DNA from 3 places in the Rhizobium sp. P2_G2 genome. Region 2 is predicted to be linked to each of the others. Evidence: predicted binding sites of a transcription regulator. Region 2 holds the regulator's gene; each other region holds the start of a gene.

Evidence for each region. The regulator PhoB, encoded in region 2, activates phosphate uptake and scavenging genes when phosphate is short. The targets are predictions, from matches to a motif close to TGTCATNNANCTGTCAT.
Region 1: a site for PhoB is predicted at 3,703-3,719, ahead of AC1D06_RS25440 (acid phosphatase). Genes of this name have one in related genera too.
Region 3: a site for PhoB is predicted at 1,404-1,420, ahead of AC1D06_RS06165 (bifunctional 2',3'-cyclic-nucleotide 2'-phosphodiesterase/3'-nucleotidase). Genes of this name have one in related genera too.

The regions. Positions count from the first base shown of each region.
Region 1 is NZ_JBFUFF010000045.1:400-7,732, forward strand. Features, by position in the region: gene fusA (elongation factor G) at 1-1,858, opposite strand, end outside; gene rpsG (30S ribosomal protein S7) at 1,883-2,353, opposite strand; gene rpsL (30S ribosomal protein S12) at 2,382-2,753, opposite strand; gene AC1D06_RS25435 (transcriptional regulator) at 3,332-3,622, shown strand; gene AC1D06_RS25440 (acid phosphatase) at 3,776-4,483, shown strand; gene AC1D06_RS25445 (calcium-binding protein) at 4,633-6,123, opposite strand; gene rpoC (DNA-directed RNA polymerase subunit beta') at 6,325-7,333, opposite strand, start outside.
Region 2 is NZ_JBFUFF010000002.1:35,082-42,414, reverse strand. Features, by position in the region: gene ppk2 (polyphosphate kinase 2) at 1-188, opposite strand, end outside; gene phoR (phosphate regulon sensor histidine kinase PhoR) at 384-1,607, shown strand; gene phoU (phosphate signaling complex protein PhoU) at 1,834-2,547, shown strand; gene phoB (phosphate regulon transcriptional regulator PhoB) at 2,702-3,385, shown strand; gene AC1D06_RS02495 (hypothetical protein) at 3,619-4,974, opposite strand; gene AC1D06_RS02490 (NAD(P)H-dependent flavin oxidoreductase) at 5,192-6,148, shown strand; tRNA gene AC1D06_RS02485 (tRNA-Thr) at 6,308-6,383, shown strand; gene AC1D06_RS02480 (HEPN domain-containing protein) at 6,684-7,286, opposite strand; gene AC1D06_RS02475 (ParA family protein) at 7,270-7,333, opposite strand, start outside.
Region 3 is NZ_JBFUFF010000005.1:57,921-65,253, forward strand. Features, by position in the region: gene AC1D06_RS06165 (bifunctional 2',3'-cyclic-nucleotide 2'-phosphodiesterase/3'-nucleotidase) at 1-1,403, opposite strand, end outside; gene AC1D06_RS06170 (VOC family protein) at 1,816-2,688, shown strand; gene kdsA (3-deoxy-8-phosphooctulonate synthase) at 2,690-3,538, shown strand; partial or broken gene AC1D06_RS06180 (methyl-accepting chemotaxis protein) at 3,595-5,409, opposite strand; gene eno (phosphopyruvate hydratase) at 5,679-6,953, shown strand; gene AC1D06_RS06190 (FtsB family cell division protein) at 7,177-7,333, shown strand, end outside.

The DNA of each region.
Region 1 (7,333 bases), on a different contig from region 2:
AATCTTCCGGCGTCACGACTTCGACCTTCATGATCGGCTCAAGCAGCTGTGCGCCGGCCTTCTTCGCTGCTTCACGGAAGCAGGCGCGGGAGGCGATTTCGAAGGCGAGAACCGACGAGTCGACGTCATGGTAGGCGCCGTCGATCAGGGCAGCCTTGACGCCCAGCATCGGGAAGCCTGCCAGCGGACCGGAAGACAGAACGCTTTCGATACCCTTCTGAACGCCCGGGATGTATTCCTTCGGAACGGCACCACCGACGATCTTGGATTCGAACTTGAACTCTTCGCCTTCCGGGTTCGGCCCGAAGACGATCTTGACGCGCGCGAACTGGCCCGAACCACCCGACTGCTTCTTGTGGGTGTAGTCTTCGGTGTGTTCGCGGGTCAGCGTCTCGCGATAGGCAACCTGAGGCTCGCCAACATTGGCTTCGACCTTGAATTCGCGACGCATGCGGTCGACGATGATGTCGAGATGCAATTCGCCCATGCCGGCGATGATCGTCTGGCCGGATTCTTCGTCGGTCTTGACGCGGAAAGACGGATCTTCGGCAGCGAGGCGATTGAGCGCGAGGCCCATCTTTTCCTGGTCGCCCTTGGACTTCGGCTCGATGGCGATCTGAATGACCGGCTCGGGGAATTCCATGCGCTCGAGGATAACAGGCTTCAGCGGGTCGCAGAGCGTGTCACCGGTGGTGGACTCCTTGAGGCCGGCGAGGGCGACGATGTCGCCTGCAAAGGCTTCCTCGATGTCTTCGCGCGAGTTGGAGTGCATCTGCAGCATGCGGCCGACGCGTTCGCGCTTGTCCTTGACGGTGTTGAGAACCGACGTGCCCTTTTCGAGCTTGCCCGAATAGACGCGGCAGAAGGTCAGCGAACCGACGAAGGGGTCGTTCATGATCTTGAACGCGAGCATGGAGAGCGGCTCGTTGTCGTCGGCATGACGATCGATTTCTTTTTCGGTCTTGAAGTCGATGCCCTTGATCGAGGGAATGTCGATCGGCGACGGCAGGAATTCGACGACGGCGTCGAGCAGCGGCTGCACGCCCTTGTTCTTGAAGGCAGAGCCGCAGAACATCGGGAAGAACTTGACGTCGATCGTACCACGACGGATGAGCGCGCGAATCTGATCGTTGTCGGGCATGTTGCCTTCGAGATAGGCTTCCATCGCCGCTTCGTCGATCTCGACCACGGTCTCGATCATCTTCTCACGGAACTCTTCGGCGCGAGCCTTGAGGTCGTCCGGAATCTCGACGACGTCCCAGAGGGCGCCGAGCGACTCGTCGCGCCACACGAGCGCGTTCATCTCGATCAGGTCGACAACGCCCTTGAATTCGGTTTCAGCGCCGATCGGCAGCTGGCAGACGACGGCTGTGGCGCCGAGGCGGCTCTTGATCATCTCGACGGAGCGGTAGAAGTCCGCGCCGGTCTTGTCCATCTTGTTGCAGAAGATCATCCGCGGAACGTTGTACTTGTCGGCCTGACGCCAGACAGTTTCCGTCTGCGGTTCGACACCGGCATTCGCATCGAGCAGCGCAACGGCGCCGTCGAGCACGCGCAGCGAACGTTCGACTTCGATGGTGAAGTCGACGTGGCCGGGGGTGTCGATGATGTTGAAGCGGCGCATCTTGCCGTCACGGCCCTTCCAGAAGGTCGTGGTCGCGGCAGACGTAATCGTGATGCCGCGTTCCTGCTCCTGCTCCATCCAGTCCATCGTGGCAGCGCCGTCGTGGACTTCGCCGATCTTGTGGGACTTGCCGGTGTAGTACAGGATACGCTCAGTCGTCGTCGTCTTGCCGGCGTCGATATGCGCCATGATACCGAAATTGCGGTAGTCTTCGATCTTATATTCGCGAGCCATTTTGGGACTGCCTTCCTTCGATGATTACCAGCGATAGTGCGAGAACGCACGGTTGGCTTCCGCCATCTTATGCGTGTCTTCGCGCTTCTTGACGGCAGAGCCACGATTGTTGGCAGCGTCGAGGATTTCGCCGCAAAGGCGGTCGACCATGGTGGTCTCGTTGCGCTTGCGGGCGGCAGTGATCAGCCAGCGGATAGCCAGCGCCTGGCGGCGCTCCGGACGGACGTCGACCGGAACCTGGTAGGTTGCACCACCAACGCGGCGCGAACGGACTTCGACATGCGGCGCGATATTGTCGAGCGCAGTATGGAAGAGGCCGATCGGCTCAGCTTTGGCCTTGCTCTGGGCAGCGTCGAAGGCGCTGTAAACGATCGTTTCAGCGACAGACTTCTTGCCATCATACATGATGGCGTTCATGAACTTCGTGACGATCAAATCGCCGAACTTCGGGTCCGGATTGATCTCGCGCTTTTCTGCTTTATGACGTCGGGACATATTTCTCGTCTCTCAACTGGAGCAATTCTTACTTCGGACGCTTCGCGCCGTACTTCGAGCGGCGCTGCTTGCGGTTCTTGACACCCTGGGTATCGAGAACGCCGCGGATGATGTGGTAACGCACGCCCGGAAGGTCCTTGACGCGGCCGCCGCGGATCATGACCACGGAATGTTCCTGCAGGTTATGGCCTTCACCGGGGATATAGCCGATGACTTCGAACTGATTGACCAGACGGATCTTCGCGACCTTACGCAGAGCCGAGTTCGGCTTCTTCGGAGTGGTCGTGTAGACGCGGGTGCACACACCACGCTTCTGCGGGTTCTCCTGCAGGGCAGGAACCTTGTTGCGCTTGACCTGTGCCTGACGCGGCTTGCGGATCAGCTGGTTTACGGTAGGCATGAAACCATCCTTAAAACTGTTTTCCTCACTCCTTGCGGAGCATGTTCTTGCCGTTGCCGGCACAGAGCACATGAACGATCATACGCAAAACCGGATCGATCCGCCTGACGTGGCAGATGACCCGAATCAAACAGAGGATGCCCGTTAAGAGCATCATGCGTGCAGCGATCGTGTTTCAACGTGCTATGACGAACCTTGTTTGGGGCGAACTCCAGGACGCGTCGTCCCGAACCAGCCAGCCCCACATCGGCTCTGATGGCGCGGGAAATAAAGCCATTCCCCCGTTACGTCAAGGCCCCGGACAAGATTTTGTCGTCAAAACCCTGGAATGCCCGCCTTGCGCGGCTTGCATGGCGTCCTGCGGCACTAATTTGGGCGTCAATGTCATCATATTCCAGAAGCGGCGGACGAAAAAGACAATATTTCATTGTCTCAGACAGCGTGAGTCCTTATCTTGCGGGGAAATGAGCGGGCGCTTTAAGCGTTTGTACCATTTCGATTCTATAGAGAGTCGCAGTCGAGTCCTGCCGGCCACGGTTTTCCATCTGCCCTGCCCGCATTCCACAGGAGAATCAGTCATGGAAGAACCCGTCAACGACAACGAGCCGCGGCACGGTTTCGTCTTCATCATCATCGGCAAGGCCTATGCGGACGCAGACGGCGAAGGCATCGACATTCATATTCTGCTGCGCGCTCCCGATGACGACACCGCCGTCCGCGATGCCCTCAATGCCCTCTCCGAAGAAGGTTTCCACGAGGCGGACCTCGACCAGATCGGCACGCTGATGGGCGAACCGGACGAGGAGCCGCATCTGTCGGCCTATCAGGGCGCTCTCGAAGGAGAGATCTCGATCATCCGCTTCAATTGAGGGCCTGATCCGTCAATCGTCGCGTTTGCTGGTATCATGCGCCATGCGGTCGCAGAGAGATTATCGATTTTCTTCGGCCGCATCACACCATTGTCATGGAGCTCAAACAATCACTTGGTAGGAACAGCGGTCCGCCTTCCAAGGGAGCTCTCCATGGCCAACATCACCAAAATCCTTGCCGCCGGCATTATCGCCTTCGGCCTCGTCTCGCCCGTCTTCGCCGAAGATGCCAAGCCCTTCGCCGATAATCGGGAAATCGATCTCACCCAGTTGCTCGCGCCGCCGCCGGCCAATGATTCCGAGCTGACCAAGGAAGAGATTGGCGAATTGCTCACTATCCAAGTCACGCGCACCAAGGCGATGGAAGAGCGCGCCATCGCCGACGCGGAAGAAGACATCTGGAGATTCTCCGACGTCATCGACAATCCGAAGTTCACCAAGGAGAACCTGCCGAAATTCGCGGCCTTCTTCGATCGCGTCGCCGCTACCGAAGGCGCAGTGGTCGATCCGGCCAAGGATGTCTGGAAGCGTCCTCGCCCGCATCTGCTCTATCCCGAGYTTGTAAAGCCGGTGGTAAAACTGTCGAAGTCGGGCTCCTATCCGTCCGGCCATGCAACGGTCGGCACGCTGATGGGCATCGTCCTCGCCGAAATGGTGCCGGAAAAGAAGGCGGCGATCATGGACCGCGCTTGGGAATATGCCCATAACCGCGAAATCGGCGGCATCCACTATCGGTCCGACATCGAGGCCGGGCGCATTGCCGGCACCGTAATCGCTGCCACGATCATGACGCATCCTGACTACAAGGCAGAATATGACGCCGCCAAGGAAGAACTGCGCAAGACGCTCGGCCTGAACTAAAACCGTCGTCTGTTGCTCGAAGCCGCCGACGCACGCCGGCGGCTTTCTTGCCACTCGTTCATGCGAGGCGACGATCTCGTCAAACTGCACGAATTCCTGCGCAAGGCGCCGCCGCAGCATTGTGTTGCAGGGCACCTTCCGCAAATATTTCAGGACAGGATGAAATCGTTGGCAGTCAGTGTAATAGCGCCCTTCAGTACGAGATCGAAGTCCGCCCCAGTCTGCCCGTCGACATCACCGTAAACTATGGTGTATTCACCCTGCTGCGTATTCACGATCGTGAAATGCACTTCCCCTTGGGCGGCCGTACCGCCCTCTCCCTTGAACTGCAATCCGCCAATGCCGCTGAAATCGATCTTGTCGTCTTGGGCTTGGGAGAAATCGGCGATGTAATCTCGGTGTCCCTGCTCGGTACCAATCGCCTGGGCATTGTTGAAGACGAACGTGTCTGCACCGGTGCCGCCATAGAACTGCTGCACGCCCGTACCCGCAACCAGCGTATCGTCGCCCGAATTGCCCGCGGCCCAGCCGTCGGCAGAGCCCAGCTTGATCGTGTCATCGAAGGCTGAGCCGGCGATCGCCTCGATGCTCTTCGTCGTTTCCGTATTGCCAAATCCATCGTCGATGATCTGGCCGCCGGACTTCGTCATATCGACATTGACGCCATGCTCGCCGATATTGGTGGACCAGTAGAAACTCACCACATCAACGCCGCCACCCCCATTATAGCTGTCCTTGCCGGCCAAACCATGGAACTCGTTAACTGAGCCATCGCCGACGAAGGCGTCATTTTTCGCCGTGCCGTCGACATCCTGGATGTTCTTGACCGTGTCCTTGTCGCCGAAGCCATCAATGATATAGCCCTTGTCGAGCCGGGCATTGATGCCGGCATCTGCGCCATAGACTGCGTCGCGGTCATAGCGCGCGGTATTCTCGCCGGCGCCTCCGTCGATGACATCCTTGCCCTTCAGGCCCATGAAGGATTCGTCCGCACTGCCGCCGGTCATCTTGTCATTGAAAATAGATCCGCGCAGTTCTTCGATACTGCCGGTCAGCTTGTCCTTGCCGCCCCAACTGTCCGTGATCACACCGGTTGCGAGGTTCGCGGTAATTCCATGTTTCGCGTCGGAGAAGAAATAGGTATCCTCGTAGCTAACCGTGTCGAATCCGGCACCGCCCTTGAATGTATCGTTGCCTTCCGAACCACTGGCGAATCCGCCCATCCTGCCGAAGGTGATCGTATCGTTTCCATGATCGGTGCCAACGCTCATCGTGTCTATGACGGTGTTGCTGCCGTAGATTTTGTCGTTGCCAGCGGAAAGCGCGCTCAGGAAATTGAATATGCTTGGATCACTCGCCAGCGCGCTCGCCACGGTCTTGGCAATGTAATCTCCGCCCGTGACCGAAAGCAAAGTGCCGTCATCGGCGTTGTCGAACGTGACGGACTTGATGGAGCCTGCGGTGACGGTGTTGCCTTTTGTCTTGAGGCCGCTGCCCGTCAGCGTGACGGTGTCGCCATTCTTGTCTTCATAGACGACCTGCGTCGCCGAGTGCGACTTGAGCTCCAGGCTCGCATCGTCATAGACATCCTGTAACTGCGTGAATTGCGGCAACGCATCGCCGAATTTGAACACTGCCATCTCAACCTCCCGCCCATTGTACCAACGGCGACCCCGATCGCGCTGTTATAATAGACCGAAAGATTTCGTTAACAATTAGACCTGCTGACGCAAGCGCTATACGAGGTTGGATTTCGTGAACAAAGTACGTCGAAGCCACCAAAAAGAAAAAGCCGCCGAAATTGCTCTCGGCGGCTTCCATTATTCTAGATTGTCGTTCGCTTACTCTGCGGCCGGAGCCTGCTCTTCCGAGTTCAGGTTCTGCAGCATCGGGGTAGCATCCGAAGCGCCCGAACCGCGCTTGCGCTCTTCGAGGATCATGTCGTCGCGGGCCATGGCGATCCGGCGGATCTGGGTCATGGTACCGCCCGTACCGGCCGGGATCAGACGACCGACGATGACGTTTTCCTTGAGACCCTGCAGCGTGTCGCGCTTGCCGGCAATCGCAGCTTCCGTCAGCACCTTCGTCGTTTCCTGGAAGGAAGCGGCGGAGATGAAGGACGGCGTCTGCAGCGACGCCTTGGTGATGCCGAGAAGAACCGGCTCGCCATAAGCGGGCTTCTTGCCTTCCTCGACCAGGCGTTCGTTGACCTCTTCCAGCTCGATCCGGTCGACATTGTCGCCCGTGATATAGCCGGAATCGCCCTGCTCGGTGATCTCGACCTTCTGCAGCATCTGGCGAACGATCACCTCGATGTGCTTGTCGTTGATCAACACGCCCTGCAGACGGTAGACTTCCTGGATTTCGTTGACCAGGTAGGAAGCCAGAGCCTCCACGCCCTTGATCGCCAGAATGTCATGCGGTGCCGGGTTGCCGTCGAGAATGTAGTCGCCCTTCTCGATGAAGTCGCCTTCCTGCAGATGGAAAGGCTTGCCCTTCGGGATCAGGTATTCGACCGGCTCGACACCGTCTTCCGCCGGCTCGATGATGACGCGACGCTTGTTCTTGTAGTCGCGGCCGAGGCGGATCGTACCATCGATTTCGGCGATGATCGCATGATCCTTCGGACGGCGGGCTTCGAACAGTTCCGCGACGCGCGGCAGACCACCGGTGATGTCCTTGGTCTTGGCGCTTTCCATCGGCGAACGGGCGAGCACGTCACCCTGGCTGACCTTCTGGCCCGGCTCGACCGAAAGAATGGCCTCGACGGACAGGAAGTAGCGGGCGTCGCCACCACGGCTGAGCTTCAGGATATGGCCGTTGTCATCCTTCAGCACGATGGCGGGCTTC
Region 2 (7,333 bases):
TCTTCCTGCAGCTTTTCCAGCTCGGCCTCATATTCGTCGTCGTCGAGCTTCTTCTTGTAGGGATAACCGCCGGATTCGAGCGCCTTGTCATCGATCCAGGCCGGCAGCACCGGATCGTCGATATCCCATTGCCGCTTCTTGCCGTCGATCTTGACGTCGACCGCGGGAATATCCGTTTCGACGGCCATTCCACTCCTCCTCATGCCATGCGCGCGGTTCTTTGTTTTGTGCATGTCCTTGTCCCGAAACCGGCGACCGCTTCCGGCAGACATGCTGTCAGTGACATGGACATAATCATCATGTGAATTCAAGCAAAGCGTGAAAAAGCTGTTACATACAGACCATAGAAGGACGTTTTAATTTTCGCAGTGCCGGGGATTCGCATGCTGAAAGCAGTCACTGATTGGCTGTTGGGTCATAAATACAACCTTGCGGCCGTCCTATTGGGCGCAGCCGCGCTGATCGCGGCCGGCACCAATTCCCGTATCGCCGTTTCGGTGATGATCCTTGCCGTGCTGCCGTCGCTGTGGATCAAAGCCACCGCGCCCACGGTGCCGATCGCTGAACAGGAGCCCACGCCTCCGCCGGAGCCGCTCTGCGACGTCAAATCGGCCTTTGCCGGCTTCGACAGCCCGGCCTACCTGCTCGATCCCAAGGCCAATGTCATCTATCAGAACCCGTCCGCGCGGCATGCCTTCGGCGAGATCGAGCCCGGCCAGCACATCTCGGCCCGCATCCGCCTGCCGGCGATCATCGAGATGATCCGCGAGACCATCGCGTCGGGCCGCAACGGCATGACCGAATATGCCGACACCCTGCCGGGCGAAAACATCTTCCAGGTGCGGATGATCCCGGCGGAGACGAAAGAGGGCGAGGCGATCCGCTTCTATGTATTGATCTTCCGCGACATTTCGGAATCGCGCCGCATCGATCGCATGCGCTCCGACTTCGTCGCCAATGCCTCGCATGAATTGCGCACGCCGCTGGCCTCGTTGCGCGGCTTCATCGAAACGCTGCTCGGCCCGGCCCGCACCGACACCGCGGCGCATGAACGGTTCCTGACGATCATGCTCGAACAGGTGACCCGCATGTCGCGCCTGGTCGACGACCTGATGTCGCTGTCGCGGCTCGAGATCAAGGCGCGCGTCGCGCCGGAGGACGCCGTCGACCTGGTGCCGCTCATCGGCTCGGTCTGCGATGCGCTGGCGCCGCTGGCAACCGACCTCGGCGTCGAGATCAAGCGGCATCTGCCCGACCATGCCATCAATGTCAGCGGCGATCGCGACGAGCTGACCCAGGTGTTCGAGAACCTGATCGAGAACGCCTGCAAATACGGCCAGGAGGGCAAGATCGTCGACGTGACGCTGATCGAAAAGCCGCGCCAGCCGATCGAGGTCAGTGTCATCGACTACGGTCCCGGCATTCCCGAAGACCAGGTCCCGCGCCTGACCGAACGCTTCTATCGCGTCAATGTCGAGAGCAGTCGCTCGAAGAAGGGCACCGGCCTCGGATTGGCAATCGTCAAGCACATCCTGACGCGGCACCGCGCCCGCCTGCTCATCCGATCGGAACTCGGCCGCGGCAGCACATTCACCGTGCGCTTCTGACAAAAACGCAGCAATCCCTCCGGCTCGACCGAAAGGATTGACTTTTCAGCACTTTAGTCTGTCATAAATCTTTCGTGACTTTGACATAAAACCCTGGCGTAAAGCGGCTAATGAAAACTTGGCCGACCCTATGTTCCTTGCCAACCCGGATAACCGGCGGCCCAGGACATAGGGGCCGCTTCGGCCGATCCAAAACCGCGCCGGCCGCCCGCCGGTTGGAGGACTATTGATGACCGCACACATCTATTCCGCCTTTGACGAGGAGCTGGCCAACCTTTCCCGCCGCATCGCCGAAATGGGCGGCATGGCCGAGCAGATGGTTTCCGACTCGGTCAAGGCGCTGGTCACGTCGGACTCGGCGCTGGCGCAGCGCGTGATCTCGGAAGACGTGATCATGGACCAGACCGAGCGCGATATCGGCGACAGCGCCATCCTGATGATCGCCAAGCGCCAGCCGGTGGCGTCGGACCTGCGCGAGATCGTCGGTTCGATCCGCATCGCCGCCGATCTCGAACGCGTCGGCGATCTCGGCAAATCCAACGCCAAGCGCGTCATTGCCGTGCAGACCACCGGCATTCCGCGGCCGCTCGCCCGCGGCATCGAACATCTCTCCGAACTGGCGCTGACCCAGCTCAAGGACGTGCTCGACGTCTATGCCACCCGCTCGGCGGAAAAGGCCGAGGTGATCCGCCAGCGCGATGGCGAGATCGACGCCGTCTATACCTCGCTGTTCCGCGAAATGCTCACCTACATGATGGAAGACCCGCGCAACATCACGCCCTGCACGCATCTCCTGTTCTGCGCCAAGAACATCGAGCGCATCGGCGACCATGCGACCAATATCGCGGAAACCATCTACTACATGAAGACGGGCGAACAGCCGACCGGCGAACGCGTCAAGGAAGACAATACGGCTTCCGTGGTGCAGCCGGGCCAGTGATGCCGATTGCGCATTTCGGCCAGCTGCCGCCAATGGCGTCCCTGGCCGCCGATCATCAGCGCCGGCATCGGACGAGACTATGCCGGTAGTAACAATCGCAGCCGCCTGGGCGCGGGGCACGCGCCAGGCGTGATTGCCGACGGAGCAGAGTACCATGCAGCCGAGAATTATGGTTGTGGAAGACGAGGAAGCGCTGGGCACGCTGCTCAGCTACAACCTCGAAGCAGAGGGATATGACGTCGAGGTGATCCCGCGCGGCGACGAGGCGGATATCCGCCTGCAGGAGCGCGTCCCGGACCTGTTGCTGCTCGACTGGATGCTGCCCGGCGTGTCCGGCATCGAATTGTGCCGTCGGCTCAGGATGCGCCCCGAAACCGAGCGCCTGCCGGTGATCATGCTCACCGCCCGCGGCGAGGAAAGCGAGCGCGTCCGCGGCCTGTCGACCGGCGCCGACGACTATGTCGTCAAACCGTTCTCGACCCCGGAACTGATGGCCCGCATCAAGGCCATGCTGCGCCGGGTGCGGCCCAACGCCATTTCCTCGATCCTCAAATGCGGCGATGTCGAGCTCGACCGCGAAACCTACCGCGTCCACCGCCGCTCCCGCGAAATCCGCCTCGGACCGACGGAATTCAAGCTGCTGGAATTCTTCATGTCGTCGCCGGGCCGGGTGTTCTCCCGCTCGCAACTGCTCGACGGCGTCTGGGGCCACGACATCTATGTCGACGAACGCACCGTCGACGTCCATGTCGGGCGGTTGCGCAAGGCGCTCAATCTGTCGAACATGCCGGATGTGATCCGCACCGTGCGCGGTGCGGGGTATGCGATGGAAGTGTGATTGGCCGTTCGCTTCGTTGGCGTTTGCGGTTCACCCCCCTCTGTCCTGCCGGACATCTCCCCCTCAAGGGGGGAGATTGGCAAGAGGCTTGCTCACCGCTCCACATCGCCAACGAAGAGTGAATTCACGATGGGAATTTGGGGCAGCAAGAGCGCCCCATCCAATCTCCCCCCTTGAGGGGGAGATGTCCGGCAGGACAGAGGGGGGTGGCGCCAGGCGCCATTGCTTTCAGCTCAAGCCCCCGGCCCAATCCTGATCCCATAAAGCCGGATCGCCCGCCCCTGCCCAGTCAGATCACTGTTGATGATCACAAACCCCGGCTCGTTCGGCGCCTGCTTGCCATCAAACTTCACCTGGATCAGCTCATCCACCCGCTCATTGGAGATCGTGAACCGATGCCGCCCGCAATCGCCGAGGCTGGCGAAGGCGCATTGGATATAGATCTGCGACGGTTTGTCGCCATCGGCGCGTAGCGTCACAGCCAGCGTCGAGGTCTTGCCCGCAAGATTCTTCAGCACATCGGCCGGCACCTCGATCCGCACTTCGCCATCCTGGTCCGGCGCATTCGAGATGATCATGATCGCCTTGCCGTCGCTGTCGGTGACGTCGCTGACCTTGGCCTGCGACGCCGGCTTGACCGCACTGGTGTCGCCGGGCTTGAGCACGCTCACCCAATCGCCGGAAAAGCCGCGCAGCGGATCGAGCGGGGTTTTCAGCGGCACCTTCGGATCGAAATCCTCGCTCTGCAATTGCTTGGGGATGAAATCGAAATCGCCGCCGCCATGCATGGCCGCACCGATCATGCCGGTCGCATAGGCCCACCAGGCACCGAAGCCGATGACGCCCAGCAGCACGCAATAGACGAACAGCGACACGATCCAGGAGCCGCGCCGGCGTCGCGCGGCACGCTTCTGCGGCGCCACCTTGCGCCCTTCCGGCGTCGAAGGCTCGGCCCAGGCCGGATCCTCTTCCTCATGCCGGATATTTTGCGCCCGTCCCTTGCCGCGCGCTTCGGCGACCAAAGGTGCGTCGATCACCGGTTCGACCCGCCGCGTTCTTGCGCCGGCTTTGGACGGTGCGCGCTCATCGCGGGTGGCCGAAAAATCGGAAAACGCGCCGTCTTCCTCGATCTCCGGCGGTATCGCGCGCGCCACGACCGGCTCCGCCATGGGCGTGACCGGCTGCGCCGCCTGGCGCACCGGCTCGACAATCGGCGGCTCGCGCCGTGAAGGCTGAGCCGGCTCAGGCCAGGCCGACGGCGGCGCATCGACGAACCGCTCCGGCGCCGGCGGCGCGATATCGGGCTCAGGCACCGCCTCCGGCGGCTCGAACGGCGTGTTCTCGATGAAAATCTTGTCGAGCCGCGCCGACATGCGCAGCTTTTCGAGTTCTTCGTCCTCGATCGCGCGGATGGTGAATTCCAGCCGCTGCCGCTGCCGCTCGATCACCGTCATGTCGTGGATGTCCTGCTTGCGCAGGCCGGCATCGAGTGCATTGCGCGCCGACTGATAGATACGCGCGCGTATTTCCGGATTGGACCTTTCGGCCCTGTCCAGAGCGTTGCGGATCGCCTGTTCCAGTCCACTCACGCTTTAAAATACCTCGATACGCGGGACATTCTCATTATGACCCTTGGGTAATCATTCGCCAGCACCTTTTCAAGTTCCGAGCCGAATGCCTCCCCCGCTAATATCGGCTTTGCAGCCAAAAAATGGCGGTCTGACGCACGCGACGAAAATACAAGGTTGAACAAACCATCTTTCCAGGGATAGGCTGCCGCCAACTTAGCGCATTCCGGACCTTATCATGCTCCCCGCCATTCTCCGCGACGATCTCAGGCTGCCGCTGGTCGCCGCACCCATGTTCATCATCTCGCATCCGGAACTGGTGATCGCCCAGTGCAAGGCCGGCATTGTCGGCTCGTTTCCGGCGCTCAATGCGCGGCCGGAAAGCCAGCTCGACGAATGGCTGGCCGAAATCACCGAGGCGCTCGCCGCCCACAATGCCAAGGGCGAGGGCCGCCGGGCCGCCCCCTTCGCCGTCAACCAGATCGTCCATGCCACCAACAAGCGGCTGGAGCACGATCTCGGCCTCTGCGTCAAATACAAGGTGCCGATCGTCATCTCCTCGCTCGGCGCCGTGCCCGAGGTCAATGCCGCCATCCATTCCTATGGCGGTGTGGTGCTGCATGACGTGATCAACAACCGCCACGCCAATTCCGCGATCCGCAAGGGCGCCGACGGCCTGATCGCCGTAGCCGCCGGCGCCGGCGGCCATGCCGGCCGGCTCTCGCCCTTCGCCCTGGTGCAGGAAATCCGCGAGTGGTTCGACGGCCCGCTGCTGCTCTCCGGCGCCATCGCCAATGGCGGCGCCATCCTCGCCGCCCGCGCCATGGGCGCCGACCTGGCCTATATCGGCACCCCCTTCATCGCCACGCCCGAAGCCCGCGCCACCGACGCCTACAAGCAGATGATTGTCGCCAGCCGCGCCGAAGACGTCGTCTATTCCAGCTATTTCACCGGCATCCACGGCAATTACCTCAAGGGCTCGATCGAAGCCGCCGGCCTCGACCCGGCCAACCTGCCCGAAGCCGATCCCACAAAGATGGATTTCGAAAAAGCCACATCCGGCCCGAAAGCCTGGAAGGACATCTGGGGCTCCGGCCAGGGCATCGCCGCCGTCAAGGCGATCGAACCGGTCGAGACGCTGATCACCCGCCTCGAAGCCGAATACCACGCCGCTAAGGCTCGCATCTGCGGCTGATCCGCCGAACACGACCGCGTTTCCCGGCGGAGCTTGCCGCAGGCTGGCCCGATCGCGCAAAAATGCGGAAATGGCGTCATTCCGACTTGCAATCGTGAGCTTTTGCCTTTATCAGCCCCTCCGGAATATCCGAGCCGGTCCAACCGGTGCATTGGATTTGCCGCTTTAGCTCAGTCGGTAGAGCACATCATTCGTAATGATGGGGTCCTCGGTTCGATTCCGGGAAGCGGCACCACTTAACTATCTGTTTTTAAATACTTTTATCAAGTTGTGTCCTTAGGGCGCGCTCGACAAACTCGAATGTGTCGGCACAAAATCGGCACGCCTCTTGATTTAGAGGAAGCAAACTTATTCACAGATATTTGGAGACTCGACCACCACGACCTGATGCCGCAGGCATTTCAGGCCGTGTCCGCAGCCATGGGCTCGCCAACACGAATTGCGTCACACAAAGTCCAAGTCGGCAACATCACTGGTAAGGGCGACGAATGCGTCTGGAAAACCATATGTCGCTCCCGAAAGGCGACACGGCCTATCAGACCGCAATCCTCTCAATTGCCTCCACAAGAGCCACCAAGTACCTGATGACTTCCTGTGCGTCAGCAAGCTCCGCAGGCGTTCTCGCTCCTGTGGTCAAGTCCATGTCCGCATTGTGTGCAATCAGGTGCCGCCGCGCGGTAATGTTGTTCAACTTCGCTCTGGCGTCCTTTTTTGGCAGACCGACGGCCTGCGCGATCGCTGTCCACTTGTTGGGTTCCGTCCAAAAATACGACAAGCCATCAGCAACGCCATCCGCACCTTGAAAGCTCTTCATTCGCACAGCCTGGGTGATCGAGTGATGAAAGACAACCACGGCTTGAACCGCATTCTGCGACACGAATTGAGTGGCGCTGGAAAGCGGTATCTTTTCGTTTTGCAACTTGTCGGTCTGAGCATGGCCATTGGCAAATCGCTTGGTAGTTTCTTCGATAACGAGTTCAGTGATGTAGTGTTCGAATGCGGATACCGCCGCGATCCAAACGAAACGCAGGCCGAAACCGGCCGTATAGCCCTGACCTTTCAAATGATTGTAGATGGTTATCGCCTCTCTACACTCGGCAAGATTGAGGTCGAAACTTGCCTTAGCTGCACTTGGCATCGAGAAGGTTCACGATCTTATCAGCGATTGCATCGAAGATTCGGTCA
Region 3 (7,333 bases), on a different contig from region 2:
GTATTGGGATAGAGATAGAGGTCGGAGGCATTCTTGATGGCGATATTACCGGCCGGCACGTTGGTATAGTATTCAGCGCCGCCGCGGCCACCGCATTTGAACGGCGCCGCTGCCGAGAGCATCGGCAGGTCCTTGTACTGCGACGACTTCAGGATGTCCTTGAGATACCAGAGCTGCGCCTCGCTGACGATCTGCACCGACGGGTCATCGGCGACCAGGGCGAAATAGGAATAAAGCGGTGCCGAGGTCTTGCCGACCGGCTTGCGGATATAGGCAAGCGTCGCCTCATGTTCGGTCTTGATCGCATCGATGATGCGCTTGTCGTCGCCGACATCGACGACCACCTTCTTGCCGTCGCGATGATAGATCGGCCGCGCTTCGGCGGTGAAATCGACAATCTTCCAGCTCTTGCCGTCCTTTTCGAGCAGCAGGTCGATCAGGCCCATATGCGAGCCCCAGAAGCCGGCCATGACCGCCGGCTTGCCCATCAGCATGCCTTTCTTCGGATCAGCGCCGGCAATGCCATCCCAAGTTTTGGGGCCGGGGAAGACCAGATGCTGGTGGCCGGTGAACACCGCATCGATGCCCTCGACACCAGCGAGGTAGAGCGAGGCATTTTCCATGCGTTCGTCCGGCTTGGCGCCATCGATGCCCGAATGGGAGAGCGCGACGATGAGATCGGCGCCGTCTTCCTTCATGACCGGGACCCAGGCTTTGGCAGCTTCGACGATGTCGCGCGTCTGGGCCTTGCCCTCAAGGTTCTTCGAATCCCAGATCATGATCTGCGGCGGCACGAAGCCGATAAAACCGATCCTGACCTTGCCTTCGACGCCGGCGCCATCCTTGATCGTCTTTTCGACGATCCGGTAGGGTTTCAGGTAGAGGTCATCCTTGCGCGGGTCGCTCGCCAGTTGACCCTTGGTGAGGTTGGCGCAGACGTAAGGGAAGTTGGCGCCCTGCATGACCTTGAACATGAAGTCGAGGCCATAGTTGAATTCGTGGTTGCCGAGCGTGCCGCATTCATAGCCGAGCACGTTCATCGCCTTGATGACGGGATGCAGGTCGCCATCCTTCATGCCGCGCTGATAGGCGATATAGTCCCCCAGCGGATTGCCCTGCAGGAAGTCGCCATTGTCGATCAGCATGGAATTACCGGCCTCGGCGCGGATCTTGTCGATGATCGTCGCCGTGCGGGCAAGGCCGGATTTGTCGTCCGGCGCGTCGGCGTAGTAATCATAGGGATAGACGGCGACGTGGATGTCGGTCGTTTCCATGATTCGAAGATGTGCTTGGTTGGCGGCGGCACGGGCGGCGAAGGGATGCAGCATGACGAGCGCCGAAGTGGCTGCGATGCCGGTGAGCAGGGAGCGGCGGGTAGAGGGAAGGTCCAGGATCGATTGCATTGTCATCTCCTCGTCTTGAATGCGGAAGGAAATCCTGACTACGCGCCGAAGATGACAGAAATGTTGTGGCTCGCAATGACTGGATGTGCATGCGTCAAGATGCGCCGGGGCGCAAGCGTGTGGTGTTCTTTCTCATAATATTTGGGGTAGGGCCTTTCGAGGTCCCATTCCGCTTCGCGTCATGAGGCGCCTCACGGTGAGGGGAGATTGGGCGCTCGCGGTGCCGCAAGCGCACTTGCAGCAAGGGGTAGATTGCGGCACCTGCGCTGCCACATATGGGCCCTCACCCTGGGGTGCTTTTTCGGCATAGCCGGAAAGCCTCGAAGGGGCCCGCCAAGACTGCTGACCATCACGCCCTTGATCCGCCACCCCTAAACATGCAAAAGGGCACCATCCTTTTCAGGGAGCTCCCATGCAGCCACGCCCGCTCGACCATCTCGTCCTGCCTGTCACCGATATCCGCACCGCTCGCGCGCGCCTGACGCGCCTCGGATTTACCGTCGCAGCGGACGCCCGCCATCCGTTCGGCACCGAAAATGCCTGCGTCTTCTTCAAGGACAAGTCCTATCTGGAGCCGCTCGGCGTCGCCAGCGAAGAGGAGTGCGCTGCCGCGATCAAGGCCGGCAACCAGTTCGTCGCCCGCAACGCGGCCTTCCGCTTCCGCAATGGTCCGGAAGGCCTGTCGGGAATCGTCATGGGATCCGACGATGGCGATGGTGACGACGCAGCCTTCCGCGCTGCCGGCATCTCGGCCGGTGAACAGTTGCAATTCTCGCGGCAGATGAAGTTTCCAGACGGCAATGAGATCACAGCGACTTTCAAGCTCTCCTTTGCCGCCGATCTCAGGGCGCCGGAATTCCATGCCTTCACCTGCCAGCGCATCAATGTGCCGCCGGCAGATCGCTCAGCGCTCGAAGCGCATGCCAATGGCGTGACTGGCATCAAGTCGGTGATCCTGACGGAACATGAGCCCGTCGAGTTCGCGCCGTTCCTCGAAGAGGTGATCGGCCAGCCGGCGATGGAGCGTAGCCGGGGCGGTATCGATATTGCTTCGCGCAATGCCGAAATCCAGGTGCTGGACAGGGCTGGCGCACGCGACTATCTGCGCATCGACATGCTGGCGGAGCGCGGCCTTCGCGGCCGGGCGATCGTCTTCTCCGTCGAGAGCCTGGCACAGACGGAGGCGCTGCTGATTGCCAATGGTGTCACCACGATGAGACATAACGGCATGCTGCTCGTGCCCGCCGAACCGGGGCAGGGCATTCTGATGGGTTTCTGGGAGTAAGATGATGACAAATACCAATGCAACCGTCGTGGTCGGCGAAGGCCGGCACAAGGTGACCTTTACCAATACCGGTAGCCTGTCGCTGATTGCCGGCCCCTGCCAGATGGAAAGCCGCGAACACGCCTTCATGATCGCCGGCACGCTTTCCGAACTGTGCCACAAACTCGGCATCGGCCTGGTCTACAAATCCTCTTTCGACAAAGCCAATCGCACTTCGCTCTCCGGCAAGCGCGGCATCGGCCTCGAAAAATCGCTGGAAGTCTTCGCCGACCTGAAGAAGGAATTCGGCTTTCCGGTGCTGACCGACATTCATACCGAGGAGCAATGCGCCGAGGTGGCCCCGGTGATCGATATCCTGCAGATCCCCGCCTTCCTGTCGCGCCAGACCGATCTCCTGATCGCCGCCGCCAAGACCGGCCGCGTCGTCAACGTCAAGAAGGGGCAGTTCCTCGCACCTTGGGACATGAAGAACGTGCTCGCCAAGCTCAACGAGAGCGGCAATCCGAATGTGCTGCTCTGCGAGCGCGGCGCGTCCTTCGGCTACAACACGCTTGTCTCCGACATGCGCTCTCTACCGATCATGGCGGCTATGGGCGCGCCGGTGATTTTTGACGCGACACATTCGGTGCAGCAGCCGGGCGGGCAGGGCGCGTCTACCGGTGGTGACCGCGCGATGGTGCCGGTGCTGGCGCGTGCGGCGGTGGCCGTGGGCGTCGCCGGCGTATTCATGGAAACGCACGAGGATCCGGACAACGCGCCATCGGATGGTCCCAACATGGTCTATCTCAAGGATATGCCGATGCTGCTCGAGAAGCTGATCTCTTTCGACCGCATCGCCAAGGCGGCCTGAGCAGAGATTATTTCGCCGGCGAAGAATTATGCAAGGCCGCGGGACCGGGTCGCTGGTCACGCGGCCTTGTTCTGTCTCTGCCCGGTGACGTGATCGAGATGGAAACGGCCAATCACAGCCTCGAGCGCCTGCGTTTCACCGCCAAGCGCGCGGCAGGCGGTCGTCGTCTCGGCGGCCATGGCCGTATTCTGCTGCGTCGCTTGGTCGAGCGTATTGACCGATAGATTGATCTCGCCGATCGCGGAGGCCTGATCGCTGGATGCCGCGACGATCTCGCCGATCAGCCCCGTCACCTTGCCGACCTGTGCTTCGATGTCCGTGAGCGCGCTGCCGGTGCGGTTGACCAGCGACACGCCGTTGGCCACTTGCGCTGATGACGCCGAGATCAATGTCTTGATCTCCTTGGCAGCTTTGGCGGAGCGCGAGGCAAGTTCCCGGACTTCCTGCGCCACAACGGCAAAACCCTTGCCGGCTTCGCCGGCGCGCGCCGCCTCGACACCGGCGTTCAGCGCCAGGAGGTTGGTCTGGAAGGCGATCTCATCGATGACGTTGATGATCTGGCCGATCTCGCTCGACGAGCTTTCGATCTTCTCCATGGCGGAGATCGCCTCGCGTACGACGATGGCCGAATGCTCGGCACCGGCGCGTGCCTCGGCCATCATATCATTGGCCCGCCGGGCGCGGTCGGATGCGTTCTTCGCCGTGGTGTTCATCTGGTCGAGGGCGGCGGCTGTCTCTTCGATCGTCGCCGCCTGCTGCTCGGTCCGGCGGGCGAGGTTTTCATTGGCTTCGGTAATGCTGGCCGAGGCCAGTCGTACGCGGCCACTTGTCGCGGCGATCTCATCCAGCGAGTGCGACAGCGCTTCGAGGCTGGCGTTGAATTCGGCCCTGAGGGTTTCGTAATTGGCTGCGAACGCCTGTTCGATGCGGTAGCCGAGATTGCCGCGCGACAATTGGTCAAGCCCGCCGCGCAAAGCGTGGATCACCGCCTCGCGCATGCGCTCTTCCGCAGCCTTCTCGGCCGTAGTGCGGCGCTCGCGTTCGCTCTCGGCATCCTTGGCCGCCTCGTCGCGGTGGCGCGCCTCCTGCCGTTCACGCGCGGTATCGCGGAACACCGCGACCGCCTTGGACATCGCGCCGATTTCGTCGGAACGGTCCGCGTAGGGTACCTCGGCGGTGAAATCACCGGCGGCCAGTTCGCCCATATAGGCCGTCATCGCCGCGACCGGCACGATCACGCGGCGGCGCAACAGGTAGAGTCCCGCAAGCAGCAGCGCGAACGAGCCCAAGCCTGCCGCGCCGGCATAGATCGTCCAGGTGACGATTTCGGAGCCCGCGTTTTTCTCCTCGCCTTCGAGGAAAGCGTTGGAATTCTCGACCAGCTTTTCGACCGCATCCTGATGCGTATGGAAGGCGACGCGCAATTGCTCTATCGCATCGTGCGCCTTGTCCTCATCCTTGGCTTTCAGTGCAGGGATGATCTTGCTGTCCATCACTTTCCAGAAGACATCGCCCTTGGCGACCACATCATGTTCGAGCTCGTCCTTCAGCTATTGTGGCAGCCGTGTGCTTTGCCAGTAGGCGCGGCGATCGTCATATTGGCTCTTCAGATTGGCAATCTTGGCAAGATTGGCTTCGGTGAGTTCCGGGAATTTCGCGGCCTCGAAGGACAGCATGTAGGATTCGACCACAAACAGCGGCGGCGGCAGTATATCGGCAATCAAGTCCTTGCCGTAAACTACCTGCTCATAGACCGGCCCATTGACCTTCAGCCGTTCCAGCGCACTCTGCTGCAAGCCGATAGACACGAAAAGTCCGGCTGAAACGGCAATGCCAAACACGACAAGACTACGGGCGATGGTGAATGCCATGCTGACCTCCTCAGGGCAAACAAATCGATCTGAACCCTGGCGAACGTGGCCAGACCAAAATCAATTAAGTAATTGTGTGATAATTCACCACGATATAGTTAATACTTGCTTGCACGGTCTGTTTTCTCGCGCACAGCGACACTCAAATCGTTTTAAGTCGCGGCTGAACTTTTGAATCCGCGAAATTCCGCCCCACCATTGAAATTTCGCACAGACGGGCTAATGAGTGCGGGAACCGCCAGAATCCGCCAACAGCAAGGGATAGGATCATGACCGCAATCGTTGATATTTTGGGCCGGGAAATTCTCGACAGCCGTGGCAACCCGACCGTCGAGGTCGATGTGCTGCTCGAAGACGGCAGCCTCGGCCGCGCCGCAGTCCCGTCGGGCGCCTCGACCGGCGCGCATGAGGCGGTCGAACTGCGCGACGGCGGCAAGCGCTATCTCGGCAAGGGTGTCGAAAAGGCGGTCGATGCCGTCAATGGCGAGCTCTTCGACGCTATTACCGGCATGGATGCCGAGGACCAGATCGATATCGACCGCGCCATGATCGAGCTCGACGGCACGCCCAACAAAAGCCGCCTCGGCGCCAATGCCATTCTCGGCATTTCGCTGGCTGTCGCCAAGGCCGCCGCGATCTCCTCCGGCCTGCCGCTTTATCGCTATGTCGGCGGCGCCAGCGCCCGCACGCTGCCGGTGCCGATGATGAACATCATCAATGGCGGCGCGCATGCCGACAATCCGATCGACTTCCAGGAATTCATGATCCTGCCGGTTGGCGCCGAGACGCTACGCGACGCCGTGCGCATGGGTTCGGAAGTCTTCCACACGCTGAAGAAGGAGCTGCATGCCGGCGGCCACAATACCAATGTCGGCGACGAAGGCGGTTTTGCTCCCAACCTCAATTCCCCGCCGGAAGCGCTGGACTTCATCATGAAGTCGATCGAGAAGGCCGGCTATCGTCCGGGCGAAGACATCTATCTCGGCCTCGACTGCGCCTCCACTGAATATTTCAAGGACGGCAAATACAATATGGAAGGCGAGGGCAAGGTGCGCGATTCCGCCGAGATGGCGCAATATCTCGCTGACCTCGTCGGCCGCTACCCGATCATTTCTGTCGAAGACGGCATGGCCGAGGATGATTGGGAGGGCTGGAAGATGCTGACCGACCTCTGCGGCAAAAAGTGCCAGCTCGTCGGCGACGACCTGTTCGTCACCAATACCAAGCGCCTCAAGGACGGCATCAAGCAGGGTGTCGCCAATTCGATCCTCGTCAAGGTCAACCAGATCGGTTCGCTGACCGAGACGCTCGAAGCCGTCGAGATGGCACACAAGGCGGCCTATACCGCTGTCATGTCGCATCGTTCGGGCGAAACCGAGGACTCGACCATCGCCGACCTCGCCGTCGCCACCAACTGCGGCCAGATCAAGACCGGCTCGCTGTCGCGCTCCGACCGCACTGCCAAGTACAACCAGTTGATCCGAATCGAGCAGGAACTCGGCTCGGCCGCTTATTACGCCGGCCGTTCGATCATCAAGGGCTGATCATTTCGCATACGCGAAACGGCCTGCGGGTGGAACGCCACCCGCAGGCCGTTTGCTTGAGTCGGAGAAGGTCAACTCCCGTCGTCGGGGTATTTGCTGAGTCTCTGTAAAATATCGGATTCGCTGACGAATTTCGTGCCGATGCAAACAGAGTCAATGTTCGGTTAAACATTTCGATTCATATTGGTCATCAAGAACGTATTGCGTCTCTCCAAGGCCTGACATGTGGACCAAGCAACATAAAAAGCGTTATTTCGGCCGCCTTATCACCCCTCTTCTCGCCGTCTGCTTCTGCAGCTATTTCGGCTATCATTCCATTCATGGCGACCTCGGCCTGAACGCTACCAAGCAGTTCGAACAGCGCCGTATCGAGCGCGAAG